Regions from separate parts of the Citrobacter sp. LST-B2 genome, predicted to be linked through region 2. Evidence: predicted binding sites of a transcription regulator. Region 2 holds the regulator's gene; each other region holds the start of a gene.
The links. The regulator LexA, encoded in region 2, represses DNA repair genes until DNA is damaged. The targets are predictions, from matches to a motif close to TNCTGTATGTACATACAGNA.
Positions count from the first base shown of each region.

Region 1: rmuC (DNA recombination protein RmuC) is a predicted target of LexA. The motif match lies at 1,777-1,796, and genes of this name have one in related genera.
Region 3: sbmC (DNA gyrase inhibitor SbmC) is a predicted target of LexA. The motif match lies at 2,735-2,754, and genes of this name have one in related genera.

Region 1 covers NZ_CP192598.1:4,959,429-4,963,676, forward strand. The annotation lists gene ubiE (bifunctional demethylmenaquinone methyltransferase/2-methoxy-6-polyprenyl-1,4-benzoquinol methylase UbiE) at 1-211, opposite strand, end outside; gene rmuC (DNA recombination protein RmuC) at 306-1,733, opposite strand; gene udp (uridine phosphorylase) at 1,887-2,648, opposite strand; gene ACQ0PY_RS23865 (dienelactone hydrolase family protein) at 2,909-3,718, shown strand; gene metE (5-methyltetrahydropteroyltriglutamate--homocysteine S-methyltransferase) at 3,785-4,248, opposite strand, start outside.
Region 2 covers NZ_CP192598.1:4,668,258-4,672,505, forward strand. The annotation lists gene dinF (MATE family efflux transporter DinF) at 1-1,215, opposite strand, end outside; gene lexA (transcriptional repressor LexA) at 1,301-1,909, opposite strand; gene ACQ0PY_RS22545 (diacylglycerol kinase) at 2,032-2,400, opposite strand; gene plsB (glycerol-3-phosphate 1-O-acyltransferase PlsB) at 2,571-4,248, shown strand, end outside.
Region 3 covers NZ_CP192598.1:3,056,420-3,060,667, reverse strand. The annotation lists gene sbcB (exodeoxyribonuclease I) at 1-1,236, opposite strand, end outside; gene dacD (serine-type D-Ala-D-Ala carboxypeptidase DacD) at 1,477-2,649, shown strand; gene sbmC (DNA gyrase inhibitor SbmC) at 2,771-3,244, shown strand; gene ACQ0PY_RS14870 (FUSC family protein) at 3,369-4,248, shown strand, end outside.

The sequences.
Region 1 (4,248 bases), 290 kb from region 2:
CTAAATCCAGTACTGTCTGACCACGGCGGACGCCGCTACAGTCGATGGTGAAGCGCTTCCACAAACGATGGATGCCAAAAGACATCAAATCATTCATAACATCATATTTTGATGCCACAGAATGAAAAACGTGGGCCACCATGTCCGCTTTATGCTCTTTAGCGACAGTCTGAAAACCAAAGTGCGTCGTTTCTTGTGAATTATCCACCATCTCAGTGCCTGCTCATCAAAAAATTGTTCGAGAAGTGTAACAGATTGGGGCGCATTGCCCTACCCTTCTGCCCGTCCGGGTTACTCCGAACGGACTAATTCGATTGCTGCTTTATCCCGTCATCGTCGGAATAAGATGCATCTTCCTGCTCTTCAGGTACCGATCGCAACCGATACTCTTCATCCTGCGTTGTGGCCTGTTCCGCCAGTTCAGGGTTAATCTCGCGCTTAATTTCTACCCCTAAGCCGCGAAACGCTTCGGCCTGTGCCAGCACGTTGCCGCGCCCCGACGACAGCTTTTTCATCGCCTGACGATAGTTATCCTGCGCTTTGTCCAGACTCTGTCCGATGGAGGACATATCGTCGACAAACAGCCGCATCTTGTCATAGAGCTTACTCGCACGGTCCGCAATCTGTTGCGCATTACGGCTTTGATGTTCGTAACGCCAAAGATTCGCAATGGTTCGCAACGCCACCAGTAATGTCGTGGGACTGACCAGCATAATATTGTTTTTAAGCGCTTCAGTAATCAGTTCGGGCTGTCGGTCGAGCGCTAACAGAAACGCGGGCTCCACCGGAATAAACATCAGCACGTAATCCAGCGTGCGCAGCCCCGGAAGTTGCTGGTAGTCCTTACGTCCCAACAGGCGAATATGGTTACGCACCGAAGCAATGTGTTCCTGAAGCGCGCTTTCGCGGGTGTAATCGTCTTCCGCATTAAAATAGCGCTCATAGGCCACCAGCGTCATTTTGGCGTCGATCACCACATCTTTTCCCTGCGGTAAACGTACAATTACGTCGGGCTGCATGCGGGAACGAACGTCATTCTCGATACTGACCTGCGTTTCGTACTCATAACCTTCACGCAGTCCGGATGCTTCCAGCACACGGGTGAGTACGACTTCGCCCCAGTTCCCCTGCGTTTTATTATCGCCTTTTAGTGCACGCGTCAGGTTGACCGCTTCCTGGGCCATTTGTGCATTAAGCTGTTGGAGATTGCGAATTTCATGCGCCAGGGTGTGACGTTCTCGCGCTTCCTGACCAAAGCTGTCCTGAACCTGGCGACGGAAACCGTCCAGTTGTTCACGCAGCGGCGTCAGCAGACCATTCAGGCTCTGTCGGTTTTGCTCATCAACCCGGCGATTGCTTTGCTCAAAGATTCGGTTTGCCAGGTTTTCAAACTGTTCGCTCAGACGCTGCTCGCTGTTGATCATCTGGCGAATTTTATCTTCCGCATGCTGCTGTGTGGCTTCCATTCGCGTGGTCACTTCACGCAGATCCGCTTCCAGCGAGGTGTTAATGCTGCGCAGGCTACGTAATTCGTTATTGAGCAACTCGCACTCATCACGCCAGTGTTCACTTTGGGCAAGCTGTTGTTTGGCAGCACTTAATGCCGCAACCATCTCTTCACGTTCAGCGAATTGTTCGGCTTTCTGTTGCGCATGCTGATAGCTGGCTATCAGCCAGCCAAGCGCAATGCCCACCAGCGCAATAACCGCATAAATGATGATTGAGATATCCAAAATGCCTCCCGACGCCATACATCACCCGCACAAAATAGAATTGTGCTGTATAAACGTCCAGTTTTAAAGAACTTTCCTGCGAGGCGGTACGCAAATAATCGCGTAAAAGCAAAAGGCCGAACGCGTCGGCCTTGTTTACGGAAGAGAAGAGAATTAGATGAGACGACGTGCCGCTTCCACCACGATTTTCACCGCATGGCTTTCAGTTTGTTTCATCGTCTCCGCATTCGGGATCTCTTGCTGGGTGCGGTTGACGATTACCCCCGCAACCATCCCGGCGCGCAGGCCCTGGCTTGCACACATGGTCAGCAGCGTGGCGGACTCCATTTCGTAGTTCATCACGCCCATTGACTGCCACTCTTCCATGGAGCCTTTGAAACGACGTACTACGCGACCGGAGAAAGTGTCGTAACGTTCCTGGCCTGGGTAGAAGGTGTCAGAAGATGCAGTTACGCCCACGTGAGTTGTGGCACCGATGGATTTTGCCGCTTCAACCAGCGCGGTGGTGCATTCAAAGTCAGCGACTGCCGGATACTCCATCGGCGCAAAGTGCAGGCTCGCACCATCCAGACGAACGGACGCCGTGGTGACCAGAACATCGCCGACATTGATATGCGGCTGAATGGCCCCCGTGGTGCCAATACGCAGGAAAGTACGAATGCCCAACTGAGCCAATTCTTCCACCGCTATAGAAGTTGATGGGCCGCCGATACCGGTCGAGCAGACGATGACGGCTTTACCGTCCAGCTCTGCGCGCCAGGTAGTGAATTCACGGTGAGATGCCAGTTTAACCGGCTTCTCCATCAGCGCGGCGATCTTTTCTACACGTTCCGGATCGCCAGGGACGATAGCCAGCGTAGCCCCTTGTAAATCGTTCTTGGTGAGGCCGAGATGAAAAACGTCAGACCTGGACATATAAAACTCCTCTGTGATTCGGTTTTTGTCAGAAGAAGCAAAAAGACACTTTACCGAAGGACTTAAGATATTTTCGTGACCGCTATCACCATGATGCAATTCATTTGCATGAATTTACCTACAAAAAGTGATCAACATCACATCAATAGCCCAACTTTCTCTTTCTTTGCACAAAAAGCGAGCCGTTTGAGGCAGTGTGAATGGTTAAAGGCTGTCTATAGTTAATAGTGCGCTATTTTTCTAAGGGTACGGAGAATACCATGACATCAACACCACAAACCGGTTTTGCACCTGCAGCATCCCCTATTGCCTCTACCTCAGTGCATACCCCGGACGACGCCATCGTCGCGGGTTTTACGTCAATCCCTTCTCAGGGGGACGAGATGCCGGCGTTTCACGCCCGGCCGAAAAAGAGCGATGGCCCACTGCCTGTGGTCATTGTAGTGCAGGAAATCTTTGGCGTGCATGAACATATCCGCGACATCTGCCGTCGTCTGGCGCTGGACGGCTATTTGGCTATCGCGCCAGAACTCTACTTCCGCGAAGGCGATCCCAATGATTTCGCCGATATTCCCACGCTATTGAGCGGTCTGGTGGCGAAAGTGCCGGATTCTCAGGTTCTGGCCGATCTGGATCACGTCGCCAGTTGGGCGTCCCGCAACGGTGGCGATGTTCATCGTCTGATGATCACTGGCTTTTGTTGGGGCGGACGTATTACGTGGCTGTACGCGGCGCATAACCCGCAACTGAAAGCCGCTGTAGCCTGGTATGGGAAGTTGGTTGGCGATAAGTCGTTGAATTCGCCGAAACATCCTGTCGATGTGGCGACCGATCTGAACGCCCCGGTGCTGGGTCTGTACGGCGGTCAGGATAACAGTATTTCACAGGAGAGCGTGGAGACCATGCGCCAGGCCTTACGCGCCGCTAACGCCAATACGGAGATTGTTGTCTATCCTGATGCCGGTCATGCCTTCAATGCCGACTACCGCTCGAGCTATCACGAAGAATCTGCCAAAGACGGCTGGCAAAGAATGCTGGCGTGGTTTGCACAGTACGGAAGTAAGAAATAACGCAGGTCTGAACCGCCCCCCGACAACAGGCCCGGTGGCGACTTCGCCTTACCGGGCCCAGGAAGATCACGCCTGACGCAGATTCTGCGCGGCTTTCACCATGTTCGCCAGCGCGGCGCGGGTTTCCGGCCAACCGCGGGTTTTCAGGCCACAGTCCGGGTTCACCCACAGGCGTTCAGCCGGGATACGTTGTGCCGCTTTTTGCAACAGCGCCTCAATCCACTCTACGCTCGGGACATTCGGCGAGTGAATGTCATACACGCCCGGTCCGATTTCGTTCGGATAGTCGAACTCTTCGAACGACTCCAGAAGCTCCATGTCGGAACGTGAGGTCTCAATGGTGATCACGTCAGCATCCAGCGCGGCAATAGAATCCATGATGTCGTTAAACTCGCAGTAACACATGTGGGTGTGGATCTGGGTATCATCTTTCGCCACCGCCGCGTTGATACGGAACGCTTCCACGCCCCACGCCAGATAAGCCGCCCAGTCGCTACGACGCAACGGCAGCCCTTCGCGTAGTGCGGGTT
Region 2 (4,248 bases):
CCCCAATACGGGGAGCGCCAGCAGGGTCAGCGCAAACCCGGCAGCCGCGACCGCCATACTGTTACGCATTTCAGCCGCCCGCGTTGCACCGATAAACATACCATCCAGCAGATAGCACCAGACGCCGACCAACGGCAAAATCACTTGCCAGAGCAGATAGCGATCGGCCAGTTGCTGGATTTGCGGAAGTGATGTCAGCAGCGCGACGATCTGTTCGCCCGCGAGCAGATAAACCACTGAGAACAGCAGTGCGACAATACCTGACTGACGGCACGCCGCGCGCCAGACCTCCAGCAACTGACTGCCATCGCGGGCGCCATAGGCCTGACCGGAATGCGCCTCCACGGCGTAGGCAAAGCCATCCAGCGCATAGGCCGTAAACGTCAGCAACGTCATCAACACGGCGTTAACGGCGATGATATCGCTACCCAGTCTGGCCCCCAGCACGGTAATGGCACCAAAACAGAGTTGCAGCAGCAGCGAACGCAGCATGATGTCGCGATTGAGCGCCAGAAGGCGACGAAAGTTGCCGCGCCAGGCCTGCCTGAGTATGACGAGAGAGACGCCCCGCAAGTGCAAGACCTTACGCACCATCAACAAACCGATCAGCAACGTCGCATATTCCGCAATCACCGTCGCCAGTGCGGCCCCCTGCACGTTCATATGCAGCCCCATTACCAGCCAGAGGTCGAGCACAATGTTCAGGATATTGCCGACAATCAGCAGGATCACCGGCGCACGCGCGTATTGCACGCCCAGTAACCAACCGAGCAGAACCAGATTCGCCAGTGACGCCGGCGCGCTCAGCCAGCGAATGGCCAGGAATCGCCTCGCCTGTTCCAGCACCGCTTCGCTGCCGCCAACAATGTGTAGCGCCAGGTCGATAATCGGCGTGCGGAAGATAACAATCAATGTCCCTGCGCCCAAAGCCAGGATCAGCGGTTGCACCAGAGCCCTCGCCAGCGCCTGAGGATTCTTCGCGCCGAATGCCTGCGCCGTCAGCCCGGTAGTGCTCATCCGTAAGAAGAGCAGTAGCATAAACAGAAAGCTGGTTGCGGTTGCGCCTACTGCCACACCGCCGAGATAGACGGGGCTGTCCAGGTGACCAATGACCGCCGTATCCACCAGTCCCAGCAGCGGAACGGTGATATTGGAGAAAATCATCGGTAAGGCGAGGCGCCAGAGTGCTTTGTCAGCAGAAGCAAAAAAAGGCATGGAGACGAGCCTGAGAAGAGGTCATAACGAGAGTGGTGAGAGTGCCGGATAACGACGTAAACGCCTTATCCGGCCTAAAGAAATACTACAGCCATTCACCATTACGGATGACGCCAACGGCCAGTCCTTCGATGGTAAAATTCTGTTCGCGAAGGTCAACCAGGATTGGTTTAAATTCGCTGTTTTCGGGCAGCAGTTCAACTTTATTGCCCTGTTTTTTTAGGCGCTTGACCGTCACTTCATCGTCGATACGCGCTACAACCACCTGACCGTTACGCACGTCCTGGGTTTTGTGTACCGCCAGCAGATCGCCATCCATAATGCCGATGTCTTTCATCGACATTCCGCTGACGCGCAGCAGGAAATCGGCGTTCGGCTTAAACAAAGATGGATCCACCTGATAATGGCCTTCAATGTGCTGCTGCGCCAGCAGCGGCTCGCCCGCCGCAACGCGACCGATGAGCGGTAACCCTTCCTCTTCTTCCTGCAGCAGTCGAATGCCGCGAGAAGCACCGGAGACGATTTCAATCGCCCCTTTACGTGCCAGCGCCTTCAGGTGTTCTTCAGCCGCGTTTGGGGAACGGAACCCCAAACGCTGTGCGATCTCCGCACGCGTCGGTGGCATACCTGTCTGGCTGATGTGATCCCGAATGAGATCAAACACCTCTTGTTGCCTGGCCGTTAACGCTTTCATTCCGCCCCCTGGGTGTATATACAGTTATGCTGTGAGTATATACAGCTAAAGGTGATTTTGGAACCACAAACTACACATTCGACAGCAGATTTAGCCGGTTATGGAATCAGGGTCGAAAAACGTTAGCGAAAATGTGGCCACAACAGGAGTCCCCAGGTGATCAGCGCCACAATGATAGAAAGCAGCACCGCCGCCGACCCCATATCTTTTGCGCGACCAGAAAGTTCGTGATAATCAGAGCCGATACGGTCCACTACCGCCTCAATGGCGCTGTTCAGGATTTCAACAATCATGACCAGCATGACAGAGCCTATCAGCAGAACGCGCGTAATGGCATCCACGTCCAGCCAGCAGGCGATAGCCACGGCCAGCAGCGCCGCCACGCTTTCCTGACGGAACGCGGCCTCGTTAATCCACGCGGCGCGAAAACCTTTCCAGGAATAGCCTGCAGCTTTGATAATTCGGGTGAATCCAGTGGTATTATTAGCCATTAAAAGAACCTTTTTGCATTATTGGCGTCAATGACATTGTCTTGTTAACTCATGTAATTCGAGTTAGGGCAACGCGGCGCGAAGTATGACGGGATAGACCAGAAATTCACATGACTTTCTGATATCCTTGCAACGCAATTGCATTATTAACCAGAGGCTTTACATCGTTTATGTCCGGCTGGCCACGAATTTACTACAAAATCCTGAATTTACCATTAAGTGTACTGGTAAAAAGCAAGTCTATTCCGGCAGATCCTGCCCCGGAATTGGGACTCGATACCTCTCGCCCAATTATGTACGTTTTACCGTACAACTCCAAAGCGGACTTGCTGACGCTGCGCGCGCAATGTCTGGCGCACGATCTCCCCGACCCGTTAGAACCGCTGGAGATCGATGGCACACAGTTGCCGCGCTATGTGTTCATTCACGGCGGACCGCGTGTCTTCACCTATTACACGCCGAAAGAAGAATCCATCAAGCTGTTCCATAACTATCTCGACCTGCATCGCAGCAATCCGGATCTGGATGTGCAAATGGTGCCGGTGTCGGTGATGTTTGGACGTTCTCCGGGTCGTGAAAAGGGCGAGGTTAACCCGCCGCTGCGCATGCTTAACGGCATTCAGAAATTCTTTGCCGTCTCCTGGCTTGGCCGCGACAGCTTTGTCCGCTTCTCGCCTTCCGTCTCTCTGCGCCGAATGGCCGATGAGCACGGCACGGATAAAACCATTGCGCAGAAACTGGCTCGCGTGGCGCGTATGCACTTCGCCCGTCAGCGCCTTGCCGCGGTGGGGCCGCGTTTACCTGCGCGTCAGGATCTCTTCAACAAGCTGCTGGCCTCCAAAGCAATTGCCCGCGCGGTAGAAGACGAAGCGCGCAGCAAGAAAATCTCCCATGAAAAGGCGCAGCAAAACGCCATTGCGCTGATGGAAGAGATCGCCGCCAACTTCTCTTACGAGATGATTCGCCTGACCGACCGTATTCTGGGCTTCACCTGGAACCGGCTGTATCAGGGGATTAACGTTCACAACGCAGAACGCGTTCGCCAACTGGCGCACGACGGGCACGAAATTGTTTATGTTCCCTGCCACCGCAGCCACATGGACTACCTGCTGCTCTCCTACGTGCTCTATCACCAGGGGCTGGTGCCGCCGCACATCGCTGCAGGTATCAACCTGAACTTCTGGCCGGCAGGCCCGATCTTCCGCCGCCTGGGCGCGTTCTTTATTCGTCGTACCTTTAAGGGCAATAAGCTCTATTCCACGGTTTTCCGTGAGTATCTGGGCGAACTGTTCAGCCGCGGCTACTCGGTTGAATACTTTGTCGAAGGTGGTCGTTCCCGTACCGGCCGTTTGCTGGACCCAAAAACTGGCACGCTGTCGATGACCATCCAGGCGATGCTGCGCGGCGGCACCCGTCCGATCACTCTGGTGCCGATTTACATCGGTTACGAGCACGTGATGGAAGTAGGAACCTATGCCAAAGAGCTGCGCGGCGCGACCAAAGAGAAAGAGAGCCTGCCGCAGATGCTGCGTGGCCTGAGCAAGCTGCGTAATCTCGGTCAGGGCTACGTCAACTTTGGCGAGCCAATGCCATTGATGACCTACCTGAATCACCACGTGCCGGAGTGGCGCGAGTCTATCGATCCGATCGAAGCCGTGCGTCCAGCCTGGCTGACGCCGACGGTAAACGGGATTGCGGCGGAGCTGATGGTGCGTATTAACAATGCGGGTGCGGCGAACGCCATGAACCTGTGCTGCACCGCGCTGTTAGCGTCTCGCCAGCGTTCGCTGACCCGCGAACAATTGACCGAGCAGCTCAACTGTTACCTGGATCTGATGCGCAACGTGC
Region 3 (4,248 bases), 1.6 Mb from region 2:
ACGCGCCCGATAGTTGAACAGCAGTTTCTCAATACGTGGATCGACAAAGGTGATGTCCAGTGCCGGCAGGTTTTGCGGGTCGGTTTCCAGCACAATTTTCATTGCCGCACGGTCAGCATCGCTAAAGAAACCATTATAAAGCTGGGCATCGACGTTGTCAGACGGCGTGAACGGCTCGGCTTCGGCAAAGATGGCGACCACTTTGTCACGCACCTGCGGATTTTCACGCAGGACTTTCAGATTATCGAGACAGTGCTGGCGATTAATCCCCAGACGGTCGGCATCTTCCGGGCGCAGCGTGTTCGCCTGCGCCAGCACCGGGCATTTGTTGATGTGCACCAGCTTCAGCGGCACGGCGGCGGTATCGCCCAGATCGGCTTTGGCGGTGTACAGACGTTCGCGCAGGGTGTCGCTGTCCAGCTCCAGCAACGGCGAAATATCACCGGCCAGGTCGACCATGATCACCGCATTACGGTTATCCGGATGCCAGGCCAGCGGTGCAACCCAACTGGTGTTGCCGCGCCATGCGCCAAACATGCCGGAAACATGCACCAGCGGTTTCATTTGCGGCACGTCAATCAGCGCGGCCAGCTTGTGCTTATTGCGGTGCGTATAGAGATACTCAAACAGACGTGGCTGCCGTGACTTCACCAGTTGCGCCATCGCAATGGTGGCATAGACATCCGCCATCGCATCGTGCGCGTTGCTGTGCTCAATACCGTTTGCTTTCGTCAGATGCTCCAGGCGAAAGCTGGGGAGGCCGTCGTCATTTTCCGGCCAGTTGATGCCTTCCGGGCGCAGGGCGTAGCAAGCGCGCATCACGTCCAGCAGATCCCAGCGCGAATTATCATGCTGCCAGCTCCAGGCGTAGGGATCGTAGAAGTTACGGTACAGCACGTTGCGCGTAACCTCGTCGTCGAAGCGCACGTTGTTGTAGCCAATAATGCAGGTTTTCGGCACCGTAAACAGGGCGTGGATCCGCGCGGCAAACGCAGCTTCATTATCACCTTTCTCTCGTGCTTCCTGCGGGGTGATTCCGGTGACCATCACCGCGCCCGGCTGGGGCAAATAGTCATCCGCCGGTTTGCAGTAAAAAACCTCAGGTTCACCGATGATGTTGAATTCGCTATCGGTACGCAGAGCGGCAAATTGCGCAGGTCTGTCGAGCGCCGGATGAATGCCAAAGGTTTCGTAATCGTGGAAGAGAAAGGTGGGTTGTTGCTTGCCGTCATTCATAAATAAGTGGGTTCCGTGACTTCTGGTTGCGCGCTGCCTGGACTGCACAGAGTACCAAAATTCGGCGTGGTAATCAGCCTGACTCACAGAGAAGAAAGACAGAAAGCGGCTGGAGATTAGGTGCAACGGATCAATCAAACAGGGATCAATGTGCGATAAGTCACATTTTCTTGCAATTATTCCCTGTTCGTTTATCAGAATTTCCGTAAAAAGGACGGCTCTTTTGAAACGTCTGAGGACATGCTGTTGAAACCCCGTCTGTTTATTACCGCTTCTTTACTCGCGATGCATCTCTCTTCTGCACTTGCTGCCGGTACGGCTGACTTTGCGCCACCGCCACCTGGCATTGAAGCCGGTTCATGGGTGCTTATGGATTACACCACGGGGCAAATTCTCACGGCGGGTAATGAACATCAACAGCGCAATCCTGCCAGCCTGACCAAGCTGATGACCGGTTACGTGGTTGACCGCGCCATTGACAGCCAGCGCATTACCCCGGACGACATTGTCACCGTGGGACGCGACGCGTGGGCGAAGGACAACCCGGTGTTCGCCGGATCCTCATTGATGTTCCTCAAAGAAGGGGACCGGGTGTCCGTGCGCGATTTAAGCCGTGGGTTGATTGTTGATTCCGGTAACGACGCCTGCGTAGCGCTGGCAGATTACATCGCTGGTGGGCAACCGCAGTTTGTCGCGATGATGAACAATTACGTCAAGAAGCTCAATTTGCGGGACACCCATTTTGAGACGGTGCACGGACTGGATGCCCCTGGTCAGCACAGTTCAGCTTACGATCTGGCGGTGTTGTCCCGGGCAATCATTCATGGTGAGCCGACGTTTTATCACATGTACAGTGAGAAAAGCCTCACCTGGAACGGTATTACCCAGCAAAACCGTAACGGACTGCTGTGGGATAAAACCATGAACGTTGATGGCCTGAAAACCGGGCACACCTCAGGCGCGGGGTTCAATTTGATTGCTTCTGCGGTGGACGGTCAGCGCCGACTGATTGCCGTGGTGATGGGCGCGAATAGCCCAAAAGGGCGTGAGGAGCAGGCACGTAAACTGCTGCACTGGGGACAACAAAATTTCGACACGGTGCAGATCCTGCGTAGAGGTAAGCAGGTCGGAACGGAGCGTATCTGGTACGGTGATAAAGAGAAAATCGCGTTAGGTACCGAACACGATTTCTGGATGGCGCTGCCAAAGGCGGAAATCCCGCACATCAAAGCGAAGTACATCCTGGATAAGAAGGAACTGGAAGCGCCGCTTGCCGCCCATCAACGGGTCGGGGAAATCGAACTCTACGACCGCGACAAACTGGTCGCTCACTGGCCTCTGGTCACGCTGGAAGCCGTCGGTAAGGGAGGCGTCTTCTCCCGTCTGAGTGATTATTTCCACCACAAAGTCTGAATCGTACTGACAGAGACTGGCAGGAGTTCGGTTCCGCTCACATAATAACCACAAAGTGCTTGTGACGGCGGTTTAGTCTTCGTTATGCTGTATATAAATACAGTGTAACGATGGAGGCAACATGAATTACGAGATCAGAAACGCTGATAAGCGCACCGTTGCAGGTTTCCACCTGGTGGGACCGTGGGAGCAAACGGTGAAACAAGGCTTTGACCAGTTGATGATGTGGGTCGATGGCAAGCAGGTTGTAGCGCAGGAGTGGATCGCCGTTTACTTCGACAATCCGGATGAAGTGCCCGCCGAAAAACTGCGCTGTAGTACAGTCGTTTCCGTGCCTGCTGATTTTGTCATCCCGGAAAACAGCGAAGGCGTGACGCTCAGCGAAATCGACGGCGGTCAATATGCGACGGCAGTTGCACGCGTCGATAATAATGATTTTGCCACGCCGTGGTATCAGTTCTTCAATAGCCTGATGCAGGACAAGGCATATGAAATGGCATGCAAACCCTGCTTTGAAGTCTATCTGAATAACGGTTGCGAAGACGGTTACTGGGATATCGAGATGTATATCGCGGTGCAACCAGCCACGAAGTAAGTCTAAAACCAGGCGGACCGGCGCGGAGCGACTACGCTTAGCGAGATGTCCTGTCCGCCACAGTGAACTTCTGCGCGTAAAAACAGGTACAATCATTTTTTGCTTTTCCTGATGGAGTGCATGAGTGCGTGCCGACAAGTCACTGAGTCCATTTGAAATCCGCCTGTATCGCCATTACCGCATTGTGCATGGTATTCGCATTGCACTGGCCTTCATCCTGACTTTTTTGCTTGTTCGTTTATTTAACATTCCGGAAGGGACATGGCCCTTGATTACGCTGGTGGTGATTATGGGGCCGATCTCGTTCTGGGGAAACGTGGTTCCCCGTGCCTGGGAGCGGATTGGTGGTACGATCCTCGGATCGGTGCTGGGTCTGGTGGCGTTGCGTCTTGAACTATTCTCATTGCCACTGATGCTGTTCTGGTGTGCGGCAGCTATGTTCCTGTGTGGATGGCTCGCGTTAGGAAAAAAACCGTATCAGGCGCTCTTGATTGGCATCACGCTTGCTGTCGTCGTGGGTGCGCCCGCTGGCGATATGGAGACCGCACTCTGGCGCGGCGGCGATGTCATTCTGGGGGCGCTCCTCGCCATGCTGTTCACCGGAATCTGGCCGCAGCGCGCCTTCATTCACTGGCGCATCCAACTGGCGCACTGCGTGACGGCCTATAACCGGGTGTATCAGGCCGCGCTGTCGCCTAATCTGTTAGAACGTCCCCGTCTGGATAAACATCTGCAACAGCTATTAGGTGACGTGGTAAAAATGCGCGGACTTATTACGCCGGCGAGCAAAGAGACGCGCATCCAGAAATCTATTTTTGAAGCCATTCAGACCGTCAATCGTAATCTGGTTTGCATGCTCGAATTGCAGATCAATGCCCTGTGGGCGACCCGTGAAAGCCATTTCGTCATGCTCAATGCCCATACGCTGCGGGAAACGCAGCAAATGACCCAGCAGGCGCTGTTGACGATTGCCCATGCCTTGTTCGAAGGTAATCCGCAGCCGA